Regions from separate parts of the Enterobacter huaxiensis genome, predicted to be linked through region 1. Evidence: predicted binding sites of a transcription regulator. Region 1 holds the regulator's gene; the other holds the start of a gene.
What was found. The regulator sigma-54, encoded in region 1, starts transcription at its own class of promoters, with help from an activator protein. The targets are predictions, from matches to a motif close to GTTGGCACANNTTTCGCTNT.

Region 1 (11,751 bases):
TTTGTTACATGAATCAGTGAAATGTGTGAAGCATAGCGTTTTAATCAGAATTATTAATATGCTTCAGCGCGTTGGAGAGAAGGATCGTAAGAATGAAAAAGATCGGTGTCGTGCTGAGTGGTTGCGGCGTTTACGATGGTTCAGAAATACATGAAGCCGTATTAACGCTGCTGGCATTGTCCCGACGGGGGGCTGAGGTTGTCTGTTTCGCGCCGGATAAAAAACAGGCGGACGTCATTAATCATCTGACCGGCGAGCCGATGGCAGAAGCCCGCAGCGTGCTCATTGAAGCGGCGCGCATTGTCCGGGGCGAGATTCATCCGCTGGTGCAGGCGGACGCTTCGGCGCTGGATGCGCTAATTGTGCCGGGTGGTTTTGGCGCGGCCAAAAACCTCAGCACGTTTGCGGCTCAGGGGGCGGAATGTCAGATCGACCCGGATCTGAAAGCGCTATCGCAGGCCATGCATGCGGCCGGAAAACCACAGGGCTTTATCTGTATCGCACCGGCGATGCTGCCCCGAATCTTTGAGTTCCCCCTGCGCCTGACCATCGGAACGGATATTGATACCGCTGAGATCGTCGAAGAAATGGGGGGTGAACATGTCCCCTGTCCGGTCGATGACATTGTGGTCGATGAAGAGAACAAGATTGTCACCACCCCTGCCTATATGCTTGCGCAGAATATTGCCGAGGCGGCTACCGGCATTGAAAAGCTGGTGGACAGAGTGTTGGTTCTGACTGAATGAGCCGCAAATTCTCCGCGGGTGCGTGGCTAAAGCGCATCCTGCTACGTATTGTGCTCGTGCTGGCGGTGTTCTGGGGCGGCGGGATCGCCCTGTTCAGCATTCTGCCGGTACCGTTTTCGGCCGTGATGGTTGAACGTCAGCTCAGCGCATGGTTCACGGGGGATTTCAGCTACGTCGCCCACTCTGACTGGGTGAGCATGGATGAGATCTCGCCGTGGATGGGGCTGGCGGTGATTGCCGCAGAAGACCAGAAATTCCCGGAGCACTGGGGCTTTGACGTCGCGGCAATTGAAAAGGCGCTGGCGCATAACGAGCGTAATGAGAACCGCGTGCGCGGGGCATCTACGCTTTCACAACAGACAGCCAAGAATCTGTTTTTGTGGGATGGCCGCAGCTGGATGCGTAAAGGGCTGGAAGCGGGGCTGACGCTGGGTATCGAAACGGTCTGGAGCAAAAAACGGATTTTGACCGTTTACCTGAATATTGCCGAGTTTGGCGAGGGCGTATTTGGTGTTGAAGCGGCGTCACAACGTTATTTCAATAAACCAGCCAGCCGGCTAAGCATGTCAGAGGCCGCGCTGTTGGCTGCCGTTCTGCCGAACCCCATCAAATTTAAGGCTGGTGCGCCGTCAGGGTACGTGCGAAGCCGTCAGGCATGGATTATGCGCCAGATGCGTCAGCTGGGTGGGGAAGGGTTTATGGAGAGAAATAAGCTGATGTAGGGCGGGTAAGCGCAGCGCCACCCGCCAGAGACAGGGTTCAGTCTTCGTCAAACCCGGCGTTAAACAGGGCAATCACCGCCGCCAGCGCCTCTTCTTCCTGGGGACCGGTCGCCTCGACTTCAATCTGCCGGCCTTTGGCAGAGTCCAGCATCAGCAGTGCGATCACGCTGTTGGCCTCTGCCTCCGTGCCTTCATCGTTACGCAGCAGAACCTCCGCATCAAAACCCTGCATCAGTTCAAACAGCTTCATCGCCGGACGGGCGTGCATGCCCAGCTTGTTGGTGATTTCGACGGTCTGTTTTACGGTCATGTTTTACGTTTTTCCAGCGTGCGATGACGGGACTGAACGTTCTTCCCGCGCGAGCGGAAATAGTCGGCCAGCTGTTCGGCAATATAGACCGAACGATGTTTACCGCCGGTACAGCCAATCGCCACCGTCAGGTAGCTACGATTGTTTGTTTCCAGCATCGGTAACCATAGCTCAAGGTAGCTGCGCGTCTGGTAAATAAAATTGTGTACTTCTGTGTGCCTGTCGAGGAAGGCCGCCACGGGCTTATCCAGACCGGTCATTGGACGCAGTTTGGGATCCCAGTGCGGGTTCGGCAGGAAGCGTACGTCGAAAACATAATCCGCATCGATAGGTATGCCGTGCTTAAAGCCGAAGGATTCAAACACCATCGTCAGCTCGCGCTCACGCTTGCCGAGCAGGCGGGTACGCAGCATTTCTGCCAGCTCGTGCACGGACATTTCTGAGGTGTCGACAATCAGATCGGCACGGGAGCGCAGAGGCTCAAGCAGATCGCTCTCTTCATCGATGGCGCTTTCCAGAGAGAGATTTTTACTGGAGAGCGGGTGCAGACGTCGGGTATCGCTGTAGCGACGGATCAACGTGTTGCGGTCAGCATCAAGGAACAGCAGCTGCGGCGAGAAGCACTCCGGCAGATTGCTCATTGCCTGCTCAAACACTTCGGGTGATTCAGGCATGTTACGGACGTCAATGCTGACCGCCGCAGAGATTTGTCTGTCCGCAAGCGTCCGTGCCAGTTCGGGTAACAACACGACGGGCAGGTTATCTACGCAGTAAAAGCCCATATCTTCCAGCGCGCGCAGGGCCACGGACTTTCCCGACCCTGAACGGCCGCTGACAATCATCAACACCATGTTCCGTTTCTCCTCAGGACAACAGATGTAAACGCCATCCCCCGATTATGCATTATCCTGATTGCCTTCTGCTTCGGTGATTATCTGGTATAGCTCTTCATCACTTTGGGCTGAGCGCAGGCGACGACAAATGGTTTTATCGGCCAGACGTTTGGCAACCAGCGACAGCGTATGAAGATGCGTTTTCGTCTGGTCGGCCGGCACCAGCAGCGCGAAGAGGAGATCGACGGGCTGGTTATCAATGGCGTCGAAGGCGATAGGCGTTTCCAGCTGGACAAATACGCCGACGGCACGCAGGGTGTCCTCTTCCAGTTTGCCATGCGGGATCGCAATGCCATTGCCGATGCCGGTACTGCCCATTTTTTCACGGGTCAGGATCGCTTCAAATACTACCTGTGGCGGCAGGCCCAGCTGCTTTGCGGCCAGTTCACTGATGATCTCCAGCGCACGTTTTTTGCTCTGGCAGTGAACGCCACTGCGGGTACATTCCTGGTTCAGGACATTGCTCAGTTGAAGAGCGGAATCGTTGTTCATCATAATTTCACCTAAGCGCTAACCGTACAAATGGCCTGTTGTGTTTTACAACAGGCCGTCCTGCACCCGTTAACTGCCCGGACAATTAGTGTTGTTTCAGTTTATCTTTATGTTTATTAAGCTGTCGCGCAAGCTTATCAATCAAGCCGTCGATAGCCGCGTACATGTCTTGCCCTTCCGCACTGGCATGGAGTTCACCCCCGTTCACGTGCAGGGTTGCATCCGAGATATGAGTCACTTTCTCCACTTTCAACACAATATAGACCTGATTGATCCTTTCGAAATACTGCTCGAGCTTCGCGAACTTCGTGTTCAGGAAATCGCGTAATGCTTCGGTGATCTCGACATTGTGTCCTGTGATGTTGAGCTGCATAGTGTCTTCCTTATCGGTTGTGTCAGACCAGCTGTTTACGCTGGTTAGACGGCGGAATGGATAAAGACTCTCGATACTTCGCAACAGTACGACGTGCCACCATAATACCCTGGTCGGACAGCATGGTGGTTAACTTACTGTCACTCAGTGGCTTCGCGGGGTTTTCCGCGGCGATCAACTTCTTCACCAGCGCACGGATTGCCGTCGACGAGGCTTCGCCTCCGCCCTCGGTACTCACATGGCTTGAGAAGAAATACTTAAGCTCAAAAATACCGCGCGGACTGTGCAGATACTTCTGCGTGGTCACGCGAGAAATGGTTGATTCGTGCATCTCGACGGCCTGGGCGATATCCGCCAGTACCATCGGTTTCATAAACTCTTCGCCCTGCTCAAAGAAAGCCTGCTGCTGCTCGACAATACAGCGGCTTACGCGCAGCAGCGTATCATTTCGGCTCTCCAGACTTTTGATCAACCAGCGTGCTTCCTGCAGATTGCTGCGAATGTACTGATTGTCGGCGTCATTACGCGCGCTGGTGCACATGGAGGCATACTGCTGGTTGATTTGCAGGCGAGGGATGCTGTCAGAATTCAGCTCTACGACCCAGCGGTCGTTATGTTTTCGCACCAGCACATCGGGGATCACATATTCGGGTTCGCCGGTCTGGATCGACTGGCCGGGGCGCGGATCGAGGGATTGGATCAGGTTAACCGCTTCTTTCAGCACCTCTTCCTTCAGGCGCGTGACGCGCATCAGGGTGCGAAAATCGTGGTTTGCGAGCAGATCGAGATGGCTGCTGATGATCACGCGGGCTTCGTCAATCCACGGCGTCTCTTTGGCAAACTGAGACAGCTGGATCAGCAGGCAGTCGCGGAGATCTTTTGCGGCCACGCCGACCGGGTCGAAACGCTGAATGCGCTTCAGCACGGCCTCGATCTCTTCGAGTTCGATCTCATCGTTGCCGATGCTTTCCAGAATGTCGTCCAGCGTGACGGTCAGATAGCCGGTGTCATCCACGGCATCGACAATGGAGGTCGCAATAGCGCGATCGGTATCGGAGAAGGGAGTCAGTTCAACCTGCCACATCAGGTAATCCTGCAGCGACTGGGTGGTTTCTCCCTGATAGACCGGCAGCTCGTCGTCCTGGTAGTCTGCACGCGTGCCGGAAGGGGTCCCGGCGGTGTAGATTTCATCCCAGCTGGCATCAAGCGGAAGCTCATCCGGCATCTCTTTTTGTTCGAGTGCATCAACGGAGTCGAGCGTTTCAGTGTCTTGTGTTTCCTGGGTATCTACCTCGTCATGAAGATCGGTTTGCTCCAGCAGGGGATTACTGTCCAGCGCCTGCTGGAGCTCCTGCTGGAGTTCTAACGTGGACAGCTGCAGCAGACGGATCGCCTGCTGTAGCTGCGGCGTCATTGCCAGTTGTTGGCTGAGCCTTAATTGCAAACCTTGCTTCATGTTCAGAGCATTTTTCTCCGGTCCGGCGTTATGTTACCTCTACCCTATCAGAGTCTGAAGTCTTCCCCAAGGTACACGCGCTTAACATGCTCATCTTCGAGGATCTCTTGCGGTGTTCCGTGGGCGATCAGATGGCCCTGGCTCACGATATAAGCACGTTCACAGACGGCCAGCGTTTCACGGACGTTGTGGTCGGTGATCAGTACGCCAAGCCCGCTGTCACGAAGGTGCTCGATAATACGTTTGATGTCGATAACGGAGATGGGGTCAACGCCCGCGAAGGGTTCATCCAGCAGGATGAATTTCGGGTTTGCTGCCAGCGCGCGTGCAATTTCCACGCGGCGACGTTCCCCCCCGGACAGCGCCTGCCCGAGGCTGTCGCGCAGGTGTTCGATATGAAACTCTTCCATCAGCTCGTTGGCACGATCGTGGCGCTGTTCGTTAGTCAGATCGTCACGGATCTGCAGAACGGCCATCAGGTTATCGTAGACGCTCAGGCGACGGAAGATTGACGCTTCCTGAGGCAGATAGCCGATACCACGACGCGCGCGGGCATGCAGCGGCAGCAGGCTGATGTCTTCATCATCAATGATAATGTTGCCTGCATCGCGTGGCACTATACCCACCACCATATAGAAGGTGGTGGTTTTACCCGCACCGTTAGGGCCAAGCAAACCGACAATTTCACCGGAGTTGACAGTCAAACTGACGTCTTCGACGACGCGACGGCCCTTATACGCTTTCGCGAGGTTTTTTGCAGTTAATGTTGCCATAACGAATTAGTTACTCTTCTTTTGTGCCGGAGCCTGGCCTTTGCCTTTATCCTGCAGCTGCGACGGAACAAGCACGGTAGTCACGCGTCTGCCTTTCTCGCTGGAGGCCTGCATTTTCTGCTCTTTCACCAGATAGGTGATCTTGTCGCCGGTGATATTGCTGTCCAGCTGTTCCAGATAGGCGTTGCCTGTCAGGATGACCAGATCTTTTGCCAGCTCGTAATGCATATGCGACGCCCGGCCTTTAACCGGTTTGCCGTTGTCCTGCATCTGGTAAAACGTGGCCGGGTTGCCATAGCCATCGATAATCTCTTTGCCCTGTTCGCCACCCGGACGGGTAACGACCACTTTGTCGGCATTGATTTTGATCGTGCCCTGGGTCATCACGACGTTGCCGGTAAAGGTGACGACGTTACCCTGCATGTCCAGAGACTGCGTATCGGATTCAATGTGAATCGGCTGCTCAGTATCGCCAGTGACAGCAAGCGCGGGAAGACTGGCTGCCAACAGTGCGCTGGCGATAATAGCTTTAAGGCTGAGTTTGTTTGTTTTGAATTTCATAGGAGGTTCTAACCTTTTCAATCAGCTCGGCGTTTTTGCTGCGTAAGTTCCCGCGCATTCTCAGACCGCTGGAATTAAATGTTGTGCCATACAGTGTGACCAGATCCTGCGACGTGACATCCTGGGTGACCAGGTTTATCTGGGCATTATCCGTCGTGATTTTGCGCAGTTGAGAGTCTGCGGTCAGGGCGTTGACTTCAACGTGGCCATACAGATAAAGCATACGGTCATTCGTCAGTTTTGCCCGGTCAGATTTGATCGACCACGTCGGGACTTTGTTCGTATCAAATGTGGTCATCAACGGTTGGGTAAACCACGAGATGCCGTCATCTGAAAAATATTCGACATGCTGGGCAATCAGGCGATAGTTCAGGGCGCCTTCCGGGCTATACACCACCGTGTCACTGTGATCGCTTTTGTAGGTTGGCTCGCCGGTATTGACCGTTTCTGTTTGCGGATCGTCACGGTCCGCAAGGTTCACGCCAATCAGTATTAGCGCGACAAGCGTCAGCAGAATGATAACCCAGCGTCTGGTTTTACTCATATCGATTGCCCTTTGGCCTCATCAAGCTTGCCCTGCGCCAGCAAAAGCAGATCGCAGACTTCACGGACCGCTCCGCGCCCCCCGTTGATATGGGTGACGTAGTCAGCGCGCGGGATCAGCAACGGATGCGCATCGGCAACGGCTATGCTCAGACCCACTTCAGCCATCACTGGCCAGTCGATCAAATCATCCCCAACATAGGCCACGTTCTCAGGTGCGACAGCCAGTTTTCCCAGCAGGTCGTTAAAAGCAACCATCTTGTCGGATTGCCCCTGATACAGATGGGTAATGCCCAGCGTTTCGCAGCGGTCTTCTAATAGTTTAGCTTTCCGGCCGGTGATGATAGCAACTTCAATGCCGGACGTGAGCGCGCAGCGAATACCGTATCCGTCGCGCACGTTAAATGCTTTCAGCTCTTCGCCGTTATTGCCCATGTAAATCAGGCCATCGGAGAGCACGCCATCCACATCGAGGATCAACAGACGGATGTTTTCCGCCTTTGCCATCATGCTGGTGCTTACCGGGCCATAACAGGTTGCAAGGGATGCACCCGCATTACTCATTGTCTTATCCTTCATTACACTACGCCTGCGCGCAGAAGATCATGCATATGTACCACACCCAGCAGTTGGTCGCCATCGGCAACCATCACTGCGGTGATATGACGGGACTGCATCAGGTTCAGCACATCCACCGCGAGGATGCCCGAACGCACGCGGATCCCGCCCGGCGTCATCACATCCGCGATGCCCAGCGTGCGGACATCTACGCCCATATCGAACACCCGACGTAAGTCACCGTCAGTAAAAACACCTTCAATCTTCATCTGGTCATCACAGATCACCGTCATGCCCAGATTTTTACGGGTAATTTCCAGCAAAGCATCGCGCAGGGAAGCCCCTTTAGCGACGCGAGGGATCTCATCCCCGGTGTGCATAATATCGTTAACCCGAAGCAGCAGCTTGCGTCCTAACGCACCGCCAGGGTGAGAGAGCGCGAAATCTTCAGGAGTAAAACCCCGGGCCTCGAGCAGCGCGACCGCGAGGGCATCGCCCATCACGAGCGCCGCCGTCGTGCTGGAGGTGGGGGCAAGGCCAAGCGGACACGCCTCTTTAGGCACCTTCACGCACAGATGAATATCGGCCGCGCGGCCCATACTGCTTTCCGGGCGGCTGGTCATGCAAATCAGGGGCACCTGGAGCCGCTTCAGTACCGGGATCAGCGCCAGGATCTCATTGGACTCGCCGGAGTTCGACAGCGCGATAACGACATCATGTGGGGTAACCATGCCCAGATCGCCGTGTGCGGCTTCACCTGGGTGAACGAAGAACGATGACGTTCCCGTGCTGGCAAAGGTTGCCGCCATTTTGCGCCCGATGTGGCCGGATTTGCCCATCCCCATCACCACGACTTTACCGGCACAGTGGAACAGTTTCTCACATGCCAGATTAAAATCCTGATTAATATACTGATCTAACTGCGCCAGACCTTCACGTTCAATCTCCAGTACGGCTTTGCCTGCTTTCTGAAAGTCAAAACCCGGCTGCAATTCTATTTGCGACATAATGCTTTTCCATTTACCCAGAGAGAAGAGGCGAAAGCCAGTACAGCATCGCCATCCATACGATAAATCCACCTGTCAGCAGCGCGCCTGCGCCTTTGCCAATCTGACGTTTCCGCCGCCAGCAGAGCAGGGCGAAAATAACGCTGACCAGCAGCATCACTCCGTAATCGCGCGTAAATGCCATGGGGTTAAACGCCCCCGGTGAAATCAGGGCGGGAAGGCCCATTACGATGGCGATATTAAAAATGTTGGAGCCGATGATATTGCCAATCGCAATATCGTCTTCACCTTTACGCGCGCCCGCGATGGCCGTGGCCAGCTCTGGCAGGCTGGTGCCGATGGCAATGACCGTCAAACCTATCGTCAGTTCGCTCATGGCGAAATAGTTCGCCAGCACCGTTGCGTTATCGACCACCATGCGGGTAGCCATCGGCATGATGATGAGTGCGATACCAAGCCACAGCAGCGCTACGGGCAACGTCCCTTCGCGCGGGAGTTCGGCGACCTGCTCACGTGTCAGGCTGTCATTACCCTGTTTTTCAGCCTGGCGGGCGATTTTAACACTATACAGCAGCCAGATCCCGGCGAGCGCGAGCAGGAAAATGCCATCGTCATAGCTCAACACGCCATCATAAAGCACGTAGCCTGCCAGCAGGCTTACAATTAACATTAGCGGCAATTCACGACGCAGAACATCAGAATCCACGCGAAATGGATGCAGCAGCGCGGCTAGGCCTAAAATCAGTAAAATATTGACGATGTTCGAGCCAATCGCGGTGCCGATAGCGAGATCAACCTGGCCATGCAGTGAGGCTGACACGGACACAATAATTTCAGGCAGCGACGTGCCAACGCTGACCACTGTCATCCCAATAATGATGGGCGGCATGCCGATAAGCCGACACAGTATTGATGCAGCAAAGACTAAACGGTCAGCACTGTAGACCACCAAAAGTAAACCAATTATTAACAGTGCTGTTGCTAAAAGCATCAAAAGTCCTTTCTTCAGGTATACTTGCCGGTCCACCGCGCATAATGTTGGCGCTGCATACAGTCTGAGACGTAACGAATTCTTAATTTTGACTTTATGCGCCGGAAAAGTAAAACAAATGCCAGCTTTCGCTAACCTCAACGGCTAATATTCTGTAAAAATGTTGGGTTTAGGGCTGATTTAAGCGTAATGCTTAACGTTAAGCAGGGTAAGAAAGGAACCATAAATGAGCCAATCTATGGCGAATTTAGTCGATGTCCGCGGTGTCAGTTTTTCTCGCGGCAACCGATTGATATTTGATGATATTTCTCTGACCGTGCCGCGTGGAAAAATCACCGCCATCATGGGGCCGTCAGGGATCGGCAAAACGACATTGCTGCGTCTTATTGGCGGGCAAATCCCCCCGGACGGTGGCGAAATTCTCTTTGACGGGGAAAACGTCCCGGAGATGTCACGCTCGCGTCTGTATACTGTCCGCAAGCGTATGAGCATGCTTTTTCAGTCGGGTGCGCTGTTCACCGACATGAACGTCTTTGATAACGTAGCCTACCCGCTGCGTGAGCATACCAGCCTGCCGCCAGAGCTGCTGAAAAGCACCGTCATGATGAAGCTTGAGGCCGTGGGGCTGAGGGGCGCGGCAAAATTGATGCCGTCTGAACTCTCTGGCGGTATGGCTCGCCGCGCCGCGCTGGCGCGTGCTATCGCACTGGAACCTGATTTAATCATGTTTGACGAACCTTTCGTCGGGCAGGACCCTATCACCATGGGCGTGCTGGTGAAGTTGATATCTGAATTAAACAGTGCGCTGGGCGTCACCTGCATCGTGGTGTCTCACGATGTCCCGGAAGTCCTGAGCATTGCTGATTACGCCTACATCGTGGCAGACAAAAAGATCGTCGCACACGGTAGCGCCCAGGCGCTGCAGGAAAATTGCGATCCGCGCGTGCGGCAGTTCCTGGACGGGATTGCGGATGGGCCTGTGCCGTTCCGTTATCCATCAGGCGACTATCGTGACGATTTATTGGGAATAGGGAGTTAAGCCACTCATGCTGTTAAATGCGTTGGCCGCTCTCGGACACCGTGGCGTAAAAACCATCAGGACGTTCGGGCGTGCCGGATTGATGTTGTTCAACGCGCTGGTCGGCAAGCCGGAATTCCGCAAGCACGCGCCTTTGCTGGTGCGGCAGCTTTATAACGTCGGCGTGTTGTCGATGCTCATTATAATCGTTTCCGGTCTGTTTATCGGTATGGTACTTGGGCTGCAAGGCTATCTGGTGCTGACAACCTACAGTGCGGAAACCAGCCTGGGAATGCTGGTTTCGCTCTCCCTGCTGCGCGAGCTGGGTCCGGTTGTCGCGGCACTCCTGTTCGCAGGGCGTGCCGGGTCTGCATTAACGGCCGAAATTGGCCTGATGCGGGCGACCGAGCAGCTTTCGAGCATGGAAATGATGGCGGTTGATCCGCTGCGTCGCGTGATCTCCCCGCGCTTTTGGGCGGGCGTGATTTCGCTCCCGCTGCTGACCATCCTCTTTGTCGCGGTCGGTATCTGGGGCGGATCGTTAGTTGGCGTGCACTGGAAAGGCATTGATGCCGGTTTCTTCTGGTCTGCAATGCAGGATGCCATCGACCTGCGGATGGATCTGGTTAACTGTCTGATTAAGAGCGCGGTCTTCGCCGTTACGGTCACCTGGATCGCCTTGTTTAACGGTTACGATGCTATCCCGACGTCGGCGGGCATTAGCCGTGCTACTACACGTACTGTCGTTCATTCGTCGCTGGCCGTACTGGGTCTGGATTTTGTGCTCACCGCACTGATGTTTGGGAATTGAGTTCATGCAAACGAGAAAAAATGAAATTTGGGTCGGTATCTTCCTGCTGCTGGCTCTGCTGGCCGCACTGTTTATCTGCCTGAGAGCGGCGGATATTACCTCTATCCGCACCGAGCCGACTTATCGCATTTATGCCACCTTTGACAATATCGGCGGCCTGAAGGCACGCTCCCCGGTGCGCATTGGCGGCGTGGTTATCGGGCGTGTGTCAGACATTACGCTTGATGAGAAAACCTATCTGCCGCGCGTCGCAATGGATATTGAAGAGCGCTATAACCACATCCCGGATACCAGCTCGCTGTCTATTCGCACCTCCGGCCTGCTGGGCGAGCAATATCTGGCCCTGAACGTGGGTTTTGAAGATCCTGAGCTGGGAACGACTATCCTTAAAGACGGTAGTGTGATTCAGGATACGAAGTCAGCCATGGTGCTGGAAGATATGATTGGTCAGTTCCTTTACAACAGTAAAGGGGATGATAAAAAGTCTGACGATGCCC
Region 2 (11,751 bases), 1.3 Mb from region 1:
ATCTCGCTCCCAATGAATAACCTTGCAACGTGTAATGATTTGAATAATTACATTATCGTTGACGAGGGAGCATCATGATCACCATTGAGTTTATTGTCATTATTGCCTGTCTGCTAGTAGGAACACGCTTTGGCGGAATGGGGCTGGGGTTAATTAGCGGGATCGGCCTGTTTATTTTGAGTTTTGTTTTTGGCCTGCAGCCCGGTAAACCGCCGGTGGACGTGATGCTCACTATCCTCGCGGTCATTGGCTGCGCGGCAACCCTGCAGACCGCCGGCGGGCTGAACGTGATGATGCAGTTCGCAGAGCGTCTGCTGCGAAAACATCCCCAGCACATTACCCTTCTCGCCCCCTTCACGACCTGGATGCTGACTTTTCTGTGCGGGACGGGGCACGTTGTCTACACCATGTTCCCCATTATTGCGGATATCGCGCTGAAAAAAGGGATCCGCCCGGAACGCCCGATGGCCGTGGCGTCAATCGCCTCGCAGATGGCAATCACCGCCTCCCCGGTTTCCGTTGCGGTCGTATCGCTGGTCTCTATTCTCGGCGCACAGCACGGAATTGGCCACGCATGGGGGATCCTCGAAATTCTTGCCGTGTCCGTTCCGGCGTCGCTGTTCGGCGTTGCCGTGGCGGCGGTGTGGAGTTTGCGTCGCGGGAAAGAGTTGGCCGATGACGTGGAGTTCCAGGAGAAGCTGAAGGATCCGAAGCAGCGCGAGTTTATCTACGGCGGGACAGAAACGTTAATGGATCAGCGTTTTCCCAAACAGGCCTACTGGTCAACGTGGATCTTCTTCGCCGGGATCGCCGTTGTGGTGCTGCTGGGGGCACTGCCTGATCTGCGTCCGGCTTTTGACGTGAAAGGTAAATTGACCGCGCTGTCGATGAACCTGGTCATTCAGATGATGATGCTTATTGCGGGTGCGGTAATGCTGATGGCCTGTAAGGTAAAAGCCTCAGCCATTTCCAACGGTGCGGTATTCAAAGCGGGAATGGTGGCGATCTTCTCGGTATTTGGGGTAGCGTGGATGAGCGATACCTTTTTCCAGGCGCACCTCGACGAGCTCAAAATGGCGCTGGAAGGGGTGGTGAAAAGCCATCCGTGGACCTATGCGATTGTGCTTTTCCTGGTATCAAAGCTGGTGAACAGCCAGGCTGCCGCGTTAACGGCCGTCGCGCCGATGGGGCTCATGCTGGGAATTGAACCGAAAATGCTGATCGCGTTCTTCCCGGCCTCTTACGGATACTTTGTGCTGCCGACCTACCCGAGCGATCTGGCCTGCATCGGCTTTGACCGTTCAGGCACCACCCGCATCGGCAAATTTATCATCAACCACAGCTTTATTCTGCCAGGGCTGATTGGCGTGAGCTGCGCGTGCGCCGCGAGCTACCTGCTGGTGCAAACCTTCTTCTGAAGGGTCAGGGGCGACAGGCGCTGTCGCCCTTCGACGTTTTCTCAGAAAAGTGTTTCTAAATTCAAAACATCGGTTTATTTTAGTGAGACTCACCCTGCGGCGTGAATCTCAGTTCAATCAGCGCGATAGCTTTCTGGATCGCGCGGAGCGTAACCGGGTCAGCCGCAGCAGGATGGCTGGTGAAATCGATATTTTTCAGTTGGGTAGACATTTTTTCGCGCACTTCAACGGGCGCGATAACGTCAATCACATCAAGGATTTGTTTGATAACCAACTGGCATGCGACGACGTCAGACACCAGCTCCTGATCGGCGCTCAGGTTTTGTGACATGGGTTTCTCCTTATTCAAAGGCGGCCATAGTAGCAAAACGCACGCCCTTTCATCTCCCTCTCGTCGCCCGCAGGCATAAAAAAACCTGCCGAAGCAGGTTTTTATCAGAACATCGCACCCGGTGGGACGTCTTTAAACGTGTTGCAGTAGTTTGCCCACATGCTTTTCAGGATTTTGCGCAATTTCATTTGATGCTCCAGTAACGTGTTATGCAGGTGTTATTGTTAATGCGCTTATAATATGACCACCGTCACAAAAATCAATGTTTTTGTGATACACATCACGGTTATAAATCCATCAGTGCTGCCGGAATGTTACGAAAAATGACGATAAATCCGTAAGTTATCATCTTATAAGTTCCAGTAAATTTTTATACTTTTTTTTGATACGACAGGATGAAGATGAGTGAGAACATCACCGGCAAAGAGAGCCGGGGCCTATCGGCCGCAGCGCTGCTGGTTGCCGGGGCATTCTTTATGGAGTTTCTCGACGGCACGGTCATTGCCACCGCCCTGCCCGACATGGCAAAAAGCTTCGGCGTGCAGGCGGTGGATCTTAACATCGGGATCAGTGCCTATTTGATCACCCTTGCGGTCCTGATCCCCGCCAGCGGCTGGATAGCAGACCGCTTCGGCGCGCGGAAGGTGTTTGCCCTTGCTCTGGCTATTTTCACGCTGGCCTCCGTATTCTGCGGCCTCTCCACCACCGTCGATCAGTTCGTCGCGATGCGCGTGCTTCAGGGGATGGGCGGCGCGCTGATGGTGCCCGTCGGTCGACTGGCCGTTTTGCGCACCACGCCCAAGCATCAGCTGATTACCGCCATCGCCACGCTGACCTGGCCTGCTCTGGTCGCGCCCATCATTGGCCCGCCGCTCGGCGGCTTTATTACAAGCTACGCCGACTGGCGCTGGATCTTCTTTATTAACGTGCCGCTGGGGATCGTCGCCATTATTCTGGCCCTGCGCATCATCCCGAACCTGCACGAGGATGCGCGACGCCCGTTTGATTTACCCGGCTTTGTCGCCACCACCCTTGCAATGGTCTGCCTGGTTTACGCCATGGAGTCGATGGGCGGGCAGCACGTTCAGGCGGGATTAACGGCTTTTCTGTTTTGCGTCGGCGCGGCGGCCCTGGCCTACGCCCTGCGACATTTCCGGCGAACAGAGTGGCCAATGATCCGGCTGGACGCAATGCAGGTTCCAACGTTTCGCGTCACGATGTACGGCGGTTCGTTGTTCCGCGCCTCCATCAGCGCCGTTCCCTTTCTGCTACCGCTTATGTTTCAGGTGGGGTTTGGCATGGATGCATTCCACTCCGGCCTGCTGGTGCTGGCCGTGTTCGTCGGGAACCTCACCATCAAACCCGCCACCACGCCCCTCATTCGCACCTTAGGCTTTAAGCGTCTGCTGCTGATCAACGGCGCGCTGAACGTGCTGGCACTGCTGGCATGCGCCTTCCTCACCCCTGACACCCCCGTATGGCTGATTATGCTCATCCTCTATCTGGGCGGCGTTTTCCGTTCGATTCAGTTTACGGCGGTCAGTACCCTCGCTTTTGCCGACGTGCCGTCGGCGCAGATGAGCTATGCCAACACGCTTTTTTCAACCGCAACGCAGCTGGCCGTGGGGCTCGGGATTACGCTGGGCGCGATTGGCATTCGTATCGGGGAGAAGATTGGTGAAGCGGCGGGACTCGCCGCGCTGCCGGGTATGAGCTTCCGACTGGCGTTTGTGGTGATTGCGCTGATTTGCCTGGTGGGGATGTTTGACACCTTACATCTGACGAAAAATGCCGGCAGTGCGGTCTCGGAGAAAAAGTCATGAGCAGGCCGGGCGCGCGCTGCGCCGCCCGGCCTGGAGCCTGTTAGCCTGTTAGCCTGTTAGCCTACAATTGCGCGAACGAAGGCTTCGATCTCTTTGTCCTGGCAGTTTTCAAAGAAGCACTGCTGGAAGCGCTGACCAGAAACGGCGGTTTTCACCAGCTCAGGATCGATCGCGCGCAGCGTGTCCAGGTAGTTCTCTTTCACCACGGCCGCTTTGACCTGGTTGAGAATACCGGCGTTACGCACCTGCGGCTCTTTACGCTCGGGCGGATACCCTTCGCCGTTGCGGCCAGTGAAGGCTTTCTCAAAGATAAAGCGCACGTTAAGCTCGGCACCCCAGCCAAAGCCTTTGGCGAACGGCAGAGACAGTGCGTTACCGTTGTTGATCTGCGCAAACAGGAACGCGTCTGCGGGATCGATGCAGTAGCCACAGATAACGCCCGGGTGGATGTTAAGAGACATCAAGGCGCCCTGCCCGGTACCACAGCCGGTAACGACAAAATCAACGGCTCTGGAGTTCAGCAGAATGCTCGCCATAATACCCAGATGGATATAGGTGAGATGGTGATCCTTCTCATCGCTCATGCCGACGTTATAGACCGGGAAACCTTTCTCATCGGCAACGGTTTTTAACTCATTAAGGATGATGGCATTTTTAGCTGCCTGGCTGTTTTCCATCATCAGTGCAATTTTCATCGTGTCTCTCCTGAATGCGTGGCGGGAGATCCCGCTGTGGATACCTTATCACCTTCACCTTACTATCAAATAAACATGCTTTCAAATTAAGTGAAAACTTGTTTTAAAAAACAAAGATGCGCTCACAGTTTCGCAAACCGCCTCTTCGTTTTCAGACGAATTTCGACAGCCTCGCGTATGCGAAAAGCCCGTTGCAAAGAGAAAGGGTAGATCCTCCGGCTATTCCAGGCATTGCGCCGGACGCCTGCGGGTACGATAGCCTATTTCCTCCCACTCAGAGCGTACAATGAAAAGAGTCTTCGTTGCCGGAACGATCCTGCTGCTCGCGGGGTGCAGCATCAACCGCCAGGCGGAAGTCAGTAGCCTTGACGCAACAAACGGGATAGTCCGCCTCGACTACGGCCAGGCGTGGCTGCAAAACGCCCGTTCCGATGCGTATGTGAATAACGGCACCGCGGCGAAAGCCTGCCAGAGTATGGGGTACGCCACGGCGTCCGCATTTGGCCAGCCGATCAAAACCTGCACCCTTATCAGCGGCTCGCTGTGCCTGAATGAAACGGTCACCATCCAGTATAAGTGTATGGGTTACGCCGTTACCCCTAGCGCAAATAATCCATGGTATTAATGAAGACTGCCGGCGATGGCTGGCGGTCTGTTTAATTAAGAACAAAAACAATTCGCATTATTAAATATTAGTAGCGCCAATGCGTTTTATTCCCATTCGTATTTTTAAATAAACAAATATTTATTTTACTTTTTGCATATATTTAAATAACAAATTATAGTGACGCTCATCGTGAACCAGAAATAATAAACCGGAGCATCACCATGCTGAAAACTGAAATGATCGACAAGCTCAATGCGCAAATGAACCTAGAGCTTTTTTCATCCCTGCTTTACCAGCAGATGAGCGCATGGTGCAGCTACCATAGCTTTGAAGGGGCAGCCGCGTTTCTGCGTCGTCACGCTCAGGAAGAGATGACCCACATGCAGCGTCTGTTTGATTATCTGACGGATACCGGCAGCCTGCCGCGCATCGATACCGTTGCGTCTCCGGTCGCCGAGTACGGTTCGCTTGATGAACTGTTCCGTGCAACGTACGAGCACGAACAGCTTATTACCCAGAAAATTAACGAACTGGTGCATGCGGCCATGGTTGGTCAGGATTATCCAACCTTTAATTTCCTGCAGTGGTATGTTGCTGAGCAACACGAAGAAGAGAAGCTGTTTAAATCCGTGCTGGATAAATTATCGCTGGTCGGTAAATCAGGTGAAGGCCTGTACTTTATCGATAAAGAACTGGCTACCCTTGATACGCAGAATTAATCCCGAAACGGTGCTGTTACTACAGCACCGTTTTATTTTAGTGGCGGCAAATTTTACTTTCATGCGTGGAAAACCCCTCAGACACCGGAATAAATTTCCCGCGTGCCGCCAGAAATTTCACCAGCTCTGCCGCCGACATATCCTCAGCTGAGCAGGTATGAAATCGCGCCGTTTCGCCAAAACGCCTGTGAATCGCCTCGACCAGGCTCTGTTCCGAATAGTGCTCACCTGACTCAATCATCATATTGAGTACGTCGTGTCCGTGAATTGACATTATTTTCCCCTCTTCATCAGAAAGCGTCAGATTAACTGCTCGCCGCTGGCCATGCTTTGCGCTGGCGCAGGTTCATTTCGCCCACCGCTGTAAATTTATAGTTACACCTGTTGTAACGGTGATTTGACGAGATAACCCTTTTCCCTTACTCTGCGCCGCAGATTTGGTTGCGATTAAGAGTCGTTATAGAGGAAAGCGTGAAAAACAGAACCCTGGGAAGTATTTTTATCGTCGCCGGTACGACGATTGGCGCAGGAATGCTGGCCATGCCGTTGGCGGCCGCAGGCGTCGGTTTTAGCGTGACGCTGATGCTGTTGGGCGGACTTTGGGCCCTGATGTGTTATACCGCTCTGCTGTTACTGGAGGTTTACCAGCACGTTCCCGCCGATACCGGCTTAGGTTCGCTTGCTGCACGCTACCTGGGACGCTACGGCCAGTGGATCACCGGCTTTAGCATGATGTTCCTGATGTACGCCCTGACGGCAGCCTACATCAGCGGAGCCGGGGAGCTGATCGCCTCAAGCGTCAATGATGGGTTCGCATCCAACATATCCCCTGCGACCGGCGCTATCTTCTTTGCGCTCATCGGCGGCGGCGTGGTCTGCGTGGGGACATCTCTGGTCGATCTGTTTAACCGCTTTCTGTTCAGCGCCAAAATTCTCTTTTTGGTGGTGATGCTGGTTCTGCTGGCACCGCATGTTCACAAGGTAAACCTGCTGACGCTGCCGCTGGAAAAAGGGCTGGCGCTTTCCGCCATCCCGGTGATTTTCACCTCGTTCGGTTTCCACGGCAGCGTGCCGAGTATCGTCAGCTATATGAACGGCGATACCCGCAAGCTGCGCCGGATCTTTATCATCGGCAGCGCCATTCCGCTGATCGCCTATATTTTCTGGCAGCTGGTGACGCTGGGCAGCATCGATTCTTCAACCTTTATCGGCTTGATGGCCGCGCACTCCGGCCTGAACGGTTTCCTGATGGCGCTGCGTGAGGTGGTGACTTCTCCACACGTCGAACTGGCTGTGCATCTGTTCGCCGACCTGGCGCTGGCCACCTCGTTCCTCGGCGTGGCGCTCGGTCTGTTTGATTATCTCGCCGATCTGTTCCAGCGCCGCAATAGCGTAGCCGGGCGTTTACAGACGGGAGCCATCACCTTCCTGCCGCCGCTGGCTTTTGCGCTGTTTTATCCACGCGGCTTTGTGATGGCGCTGGGGTATGCGGGCGTGGCGTTATCCGTTCTTGCTCTGCTGTTGCCGTCCCTGCTGGCCTGGAAGAGCCGTCAACAGCACCCTCATCAAGGGTATCGCGTGGCGGGCGGAAAACCGCTGCTGTGTCTCGTCTTTGCCTGTGGGGTGGTGATTATTGTGGTGCAGTTCCTCATCGCAGCAGGGCTGCTGCCGGAAGTGGGGTAACAAAAAGGGGCTACGATTAGCCCCTTTCTTTATTAATGCAGGCAGCAGCTCTTGAACTTCTTCCCGCTGCCGCACGGGCAAGGATCGTTACGCCCGACCTTCGTGCCGTTTATTATCGGCTTTTGCGCTTCCAGCTGCTGCGGATTGGCAACCCAATAGTTATACAGACGCAGCGCCGCAGGCTGAATGCTCTCGATGCTGGCGGTGTATTCCTCTTCGGTCAGTTCATCCAGCTTCCCGCTGTTCTCTTCTGAGCCGTGCAGGGCAATCACGTCCAGATCCGCCTTCAGCGATTCCGGCAGCGTTGACCAGTCTGTCAGCGCCACGCCGCGCATGTAGCCATAGCACCACTCTTCAACCACGGTGAAACTTTGGCCGTCAACGTCGTTAAAGCCAAACATCGGCTCAAACTGATCCGGGTACTCGCTCAGGCGTTCAGCAATGTCGTTCATATGCTTAAAGCAGAGATCGATAAAACGGTTCATTTCACGATCGTTTTTCCAGCGCGGAATGTACTTCTCGCCGCCCCAAATCGCTACCAGCCAGGCGTCGGGTTCGACAACCCTCGGGCCGGAAAGCACTGCGGTAAGCATGCCGTCCAGTTCTGACACGTCAATCACGGACGCATCGTCATGACCGTAAGACATTAACGTCTCTTCCAGCCACTCCATTTCGCTTTCATTTAATGGGCCTTCAGTCATTGCTGACACTCCTGATAAAAAAGGAAAAGATCCTGGCATATATCGCCCCCCGTGCCTACCTGAAGTTTAAGCCTTTATTGCTGCGAAAACGTGCAAATCGTGACCGTTGCACAACTTATGGGCATTGGTGTTAACAAGATGTGATCTCCGCTGTAATTTCGCTGCGTCCCGCAAGGCGGCGTAAAACGGCACTCTATACTCATACAGACCGCAACCCGTTCACCGGGTTTACCATTCTGGCAACCATTTTGCTTACTTTTCTGCGCGCCTTACGGCGTCTGGAAACCTCGCCGTAATAAGCAGGACGTTGTCTGGCTCTCGTGCGTTTCGTGCATTTTGTTCTCGCTCTTGTTTTTGGATTGCCAATGCCATCAGGCGTTCGGGTATTTACCTGGTGCAAAAACCTCTTTGCTAAGGAACATAATAATGTCGCTGAAATTTATCAGAAGTCCCCTTTCTCTTGTGTTAGCAGGCTGCCTGGTGACGGCCTTTTCCGCCCAGGCCGATATAACGATCGGCGTCGCCGGGCCGTTCACCGGCCCGAATGCCACCTATGGCGATCAATACTGGCACGGGGCAACGCAGGCCGCCGAAGACATTAACGCCGCAGGCGGCATCAACGGTGAAAAAATCAAGCTGGTACAGGGTGACGATGCGTGTGAGCCCAAACAGGCCGTGGCCGTCGCTAACCGCCTGGTCGACCAGGACAAGGTGAAAGCCGTGGTCGGCCATTTCTGCTCCTCTTCCACCATGCCCGCCTCAGAGGTCTATAGCGATGCCGGGATCATTGCCATCACCCCCGGTTCAACCAACCCGCTCATCACCGAACGCGGCATGAGCGACATATTCCGCATGTGCGGCCGTGACGATCAGCAGGGCCAGGTCGCCAGCGATTTTATTATCGACAAGCTGAAAGCCAAACGCGTGGCGATCATCCACGATAAAGACACCTACGGACAGGGGCTGGCTGACGCCACCAAAGCCGCGCTGGCTAAACGCGGCGTTCAGGACGTGATGTACGAAGGGTTATCGCGCGGGGAGAAAGACTTTAACGCGCTGGTGACCAAAATTGGGGCGCAAAAACCGGACGTCGTCTTCTTCGGGGGCTGTCACCCTGAAGCGGGCCCGCTGGTCCGTCAGATGCGCGAGCAGGGCTTACAGGCGAAATTCTTCTCCGGTGACTGCATCGTCAACGAAGAGATGGTTACCGCCGCCGGGGGACCGCAGTACACCAAGGGTATTTACATGACCTTCGGGAAAGACCCGCGCCTGATCCCGGATGGCAAAGCCGTTATCGAAAAATTCCGCGCCGGTAAGTTCGAACCGGAAGGCTATACCCTGTACTCCTACGCCTCCGTTCAGGCCATTGCCGCAGCCTTCAAGGCCACAGGCGGTTCAGACTCTACCAAAGCCAGCGAGTGGCTGAAAGCCAATTCCGTGGATACGGTTATGGGTAAAAAAGCCTGGGACAGCAAGGGCGACCTGAAAGTCTCTGACTACGTGGTGTATCAGTGGGATGACAAAGGGAAATACAAGGAAGTGCAGTAACGGGAGGGAGTCACGCTCAACGTCGGCAGGTTTGCCTGCCGACGCCTGATATACATCAGGCTGCACGCAACGTGCGGCCCATAACACGAGCGCGCGATGATGAGCACATTCTTCCTGCAACAGTTAATCAACGGATTAACGCTGGGTTCGGTCTACGGATTAATCGCCATCGGCTACACCATGGTGTATGGCATCATTGGCATGATTAACTTCGCCCACGGCGAGGTGTATATGATTTCCGCCTATCTCTGCGCTATCGGGTTGGCGCTGCTGTCGTTCTTCGGCCTGGAGTCTTTTCCCCTGCTTATTCTCGGCACCCTGGCGTTCACCATTGTGGTGACGGGGGTTTACGGCTGGACCATCGAGCGCATCGCCTACAAACCGTTACGCAACTCCACGCGCCTGGCGCCGCTGATCTCGGCCATCGGCATGTCGCTTATCCTGCAAAACTACGCCCAGCTCAGCCAGGGACCGCGGCAGCAGGGTGTCCCCACCATGCTGGACGGCGTGCTCCGCTTTCACCTGGGTGATGGGTTTGTCCAGATCACCTACACCAAGGTATTCATCCTGATCGCCTCGTTCGCGGGCATGCTGTTGCTCACCTGGGTAATCAGCCACACCCGGCTGGGGCGCATGTGTCGCGCCGTGCAGCAGGATCGCAAAATGGCCTCCATTTTGGGGATCAACACCGACAGGATTATCTCACTGGTGTTTGTCATCGGCGCTGCCATGGCGGGGCTGGCGGGCGTACTGATCACCATGAACTACGGCACCTTTGATTTTTACGTCGGGTTTGTGATTGGCATCAAGGCCTTTACGGCGGCGGTGCTCGGCGGCATCGGCTCTCTGCCCGGCGCGATGCTCGGCGGGCTGATCCTGGGCGTCGCCGAGGCGCAATTTTCCGGCATGGTGAACTCCGACTATAAGGATGTGTTCTCGTTTGGGTTACTGGTCATGATCCTGATTTTTCGTCCTCAGGGGCTGCTGGGCCGCCCTGTCGTGGCTAAAGTGTGAAGGTGCAGACGATGACATCAGATGGTTTTTCCCTTAAGCGCTGCCTGCTGGATGCGCTGTTCTTCGGACTGGTGGCCCTGATTATTTTCGGCCCCATCGCGGGCGTGGTGCTGGACGGCTACAGCTTCAACTTTGAAGGCCAGCGGCTGGCGTGGCTTGTCGGCACCGTTATGCTGGGGCGTTTTCTGCTGAGCGCATTCCTAAGCACCGCGACCGGCGCGCGATTGCAGGCACGGTTTGACGCCGACAGCGCGGGCGTATACGTCCGGCCCCCGGAATACAAAAGCCGCATGCGCTGGATTATTCCCCTGATTATTGCGCTGGCGATCTGCTTCCCCTTCGTGGCCACAAAGTACGTGCTGACGGTCGCGATCCTTGGCCTGATCTACGTCCTGCTTGGTCTTGGGCTCAATATCGTGGTGGGGCTGGCAGGCCTGCTGGATCTCGGCTACGTCGCCTTCTATGCCATTGGTGCCTATGGCCTGGCGCTGGGGTATCAGTACCTGGGGCTGGGATTCTGGAGCATGCTGCCGCTGGCGGCTATTCTGGCCGCCGCCGCCGGTGCCCTGCTCGGCTTCCCGGTGCTGCGCATGCACGGGGATTACCTGGCGATTGTGACACTTGGGTTTGGGGAGATTATCCGCCTGGTGCTGAACAACTGGCTGTCGTTTACCGGCGGACCAAACGGCGTGTCTGCCCCACCGCCTACCTTCTTCGGGCTCGAGTTTGGCAGACGGGCAAAAGAAGGCGGCGTGCCTTTTCACGAGTTTTTCGGCCTGACCTACAACCCGAATATGAAATTCATCTTCATCTACGCGGTGCTGTTTCTGGTGGTGATGCTGGTGCTGTACATCAAACACCGGCTGACGAGAATGCCGATAGGCCGCGCGTGGGAAGCCCTGCGCGAAGATGAGATTGCCTGTCGCTCAATGGGTTTAAACCACGTGCTGGTTAAGCTCTCGGCATTTACTCTGGGCGCGTCCACGGCGGGCATTGCCGGGGTGTTTTTTGCCACCTATCAGGGTTTTGTGAACCCAACCTCGTTCACCTTTTTCGAATCCGCTCTGATTCTGGCCATTGTGGTGCTGGGCGGAATGGGCTCCACGCTGGGCGTGGTGCTGGCCGCCTTCGTGCTCACCGTAACGCCGGAACTTCTGCGCAGCTTTGCCGAGTACCGCGTGCTGCTGTTTGGCGTGCTGATGGTGGTGATGA

Region 2: D5067_RS08925 (branched-chain amino acid ABC transporter substrate-binding protein) is a predicted target of sigma-54. The motif match lies at 8,213-8,232, and genes of this name have one in related genera.

What each region holds. Positions count from the first base shown of each region.
Region 1 is NZ_CP043342.1:533,232-544,982, forward strand. It holds gene elbB (isoprenoid biosynthesis glyoxalase ElbB) at 93-746, shown strand; gene mtgA (monofunctional biosynthetic peptidoglycan transglycosylase) at 743-1,468, shown strand; gene npr (PTS phosphocarrier protein NPr) at 1,506-1,778, opposite strand; gene rapZ (RNase adapter RapZ) at 1,775-2,629, opposite strand; gene ptsN (PTS IIA-like nitrogen regulatory protein PtsN) at 2,675-3,166, opposite strand; gene hpf (ribosome hibernation promoting factor) at 3,249-3,536, opposite strand; gene rpoN (RNA polymerase factor sigma-54) at 3,559-4,992, opposite strand; gene lptB (LPS export ABC transporter ATP-binding protein) at 5,040-5,765, opposite strand; gene lptA (lipopolysaccharide ABC transporter substrate-binding protein LptA) at 5,772-6,326, opposite strand; gene lptC (LPS export ABC transporter periplasmic protein LptC) at 6,295-6,870, opposite strand; gene kdsC (3-deoxy-manno-octulosonate-8-phosphatase KdsC) at 6,867-7,433, opposite strand; gene kdsD (arabinose-5-phosphate isomerase KdsD) at 7,448-8,434, opposite strand; gene D5067_RS02635 (calcium/sodium antiporter) at 8,448-9,425, opposite strand; gene mlaF (phospholipid ABC transporter ATP-binding protein MlaF) at 9,652-10,464, shown strand; gene mlaE (lipid asymmetry maintenance ABC transporter permease subunit MlaE) at 10,472-11,254, shown strand; gene mlaD (outer membrane lipid asymmetry maintenance protein MlaD) at 11,259-11,751, shown strand, end outside.
Region 2 is NZ_CP043342.1:1,870,797-1,882,547, reverse strand. It holds gene D5067_RS08975 (anaerobic C4-dicarboxylate transporter) at 75-1,418, shown strand; gene D5067_RS08970 (DUF2766 family protein) at 1,498-1,749, opposite strand; gene azuC (stress response protein AzuC) at 1,854-1,937, opposite strand; gene D5067_RS08960 (MFS transporter) at 2,151-3,572, shown strand; gene D5067_RS08955 (RpiB/LacA/LacB family sugar-phosphate isomerase) at 3,629-4,267, opposite strand; gene yecR (YecR family lipoprotein) at 4,554-4,892, shown strand; gene ftnA (non-heme ferritin) at 5,096-5,593, shown strand; gene D5067_RS08940 (YecH family metal-binding protein) at 5,631-5,870, opposite strand; gene tyrP (tyrosine transporter TyrP) at 6,065-7,276, shown strand; gene D5067_RS08930 (YecA/YgfB family protein) at 7,309-7,977, opposite strand; gene D5067_RS08925 (branched-chain amino acid ABC transporter substrate-binding protein) at 8,404-9,525, shown strand; gene D5067_RS08920 (ABC transporter permease subunit) at 9,625-10,539, shown strand; gene livM (high-affinity branched-chain amino acid ABC transporter permease LivM) at 10,551-11,751, shown strand, end outside.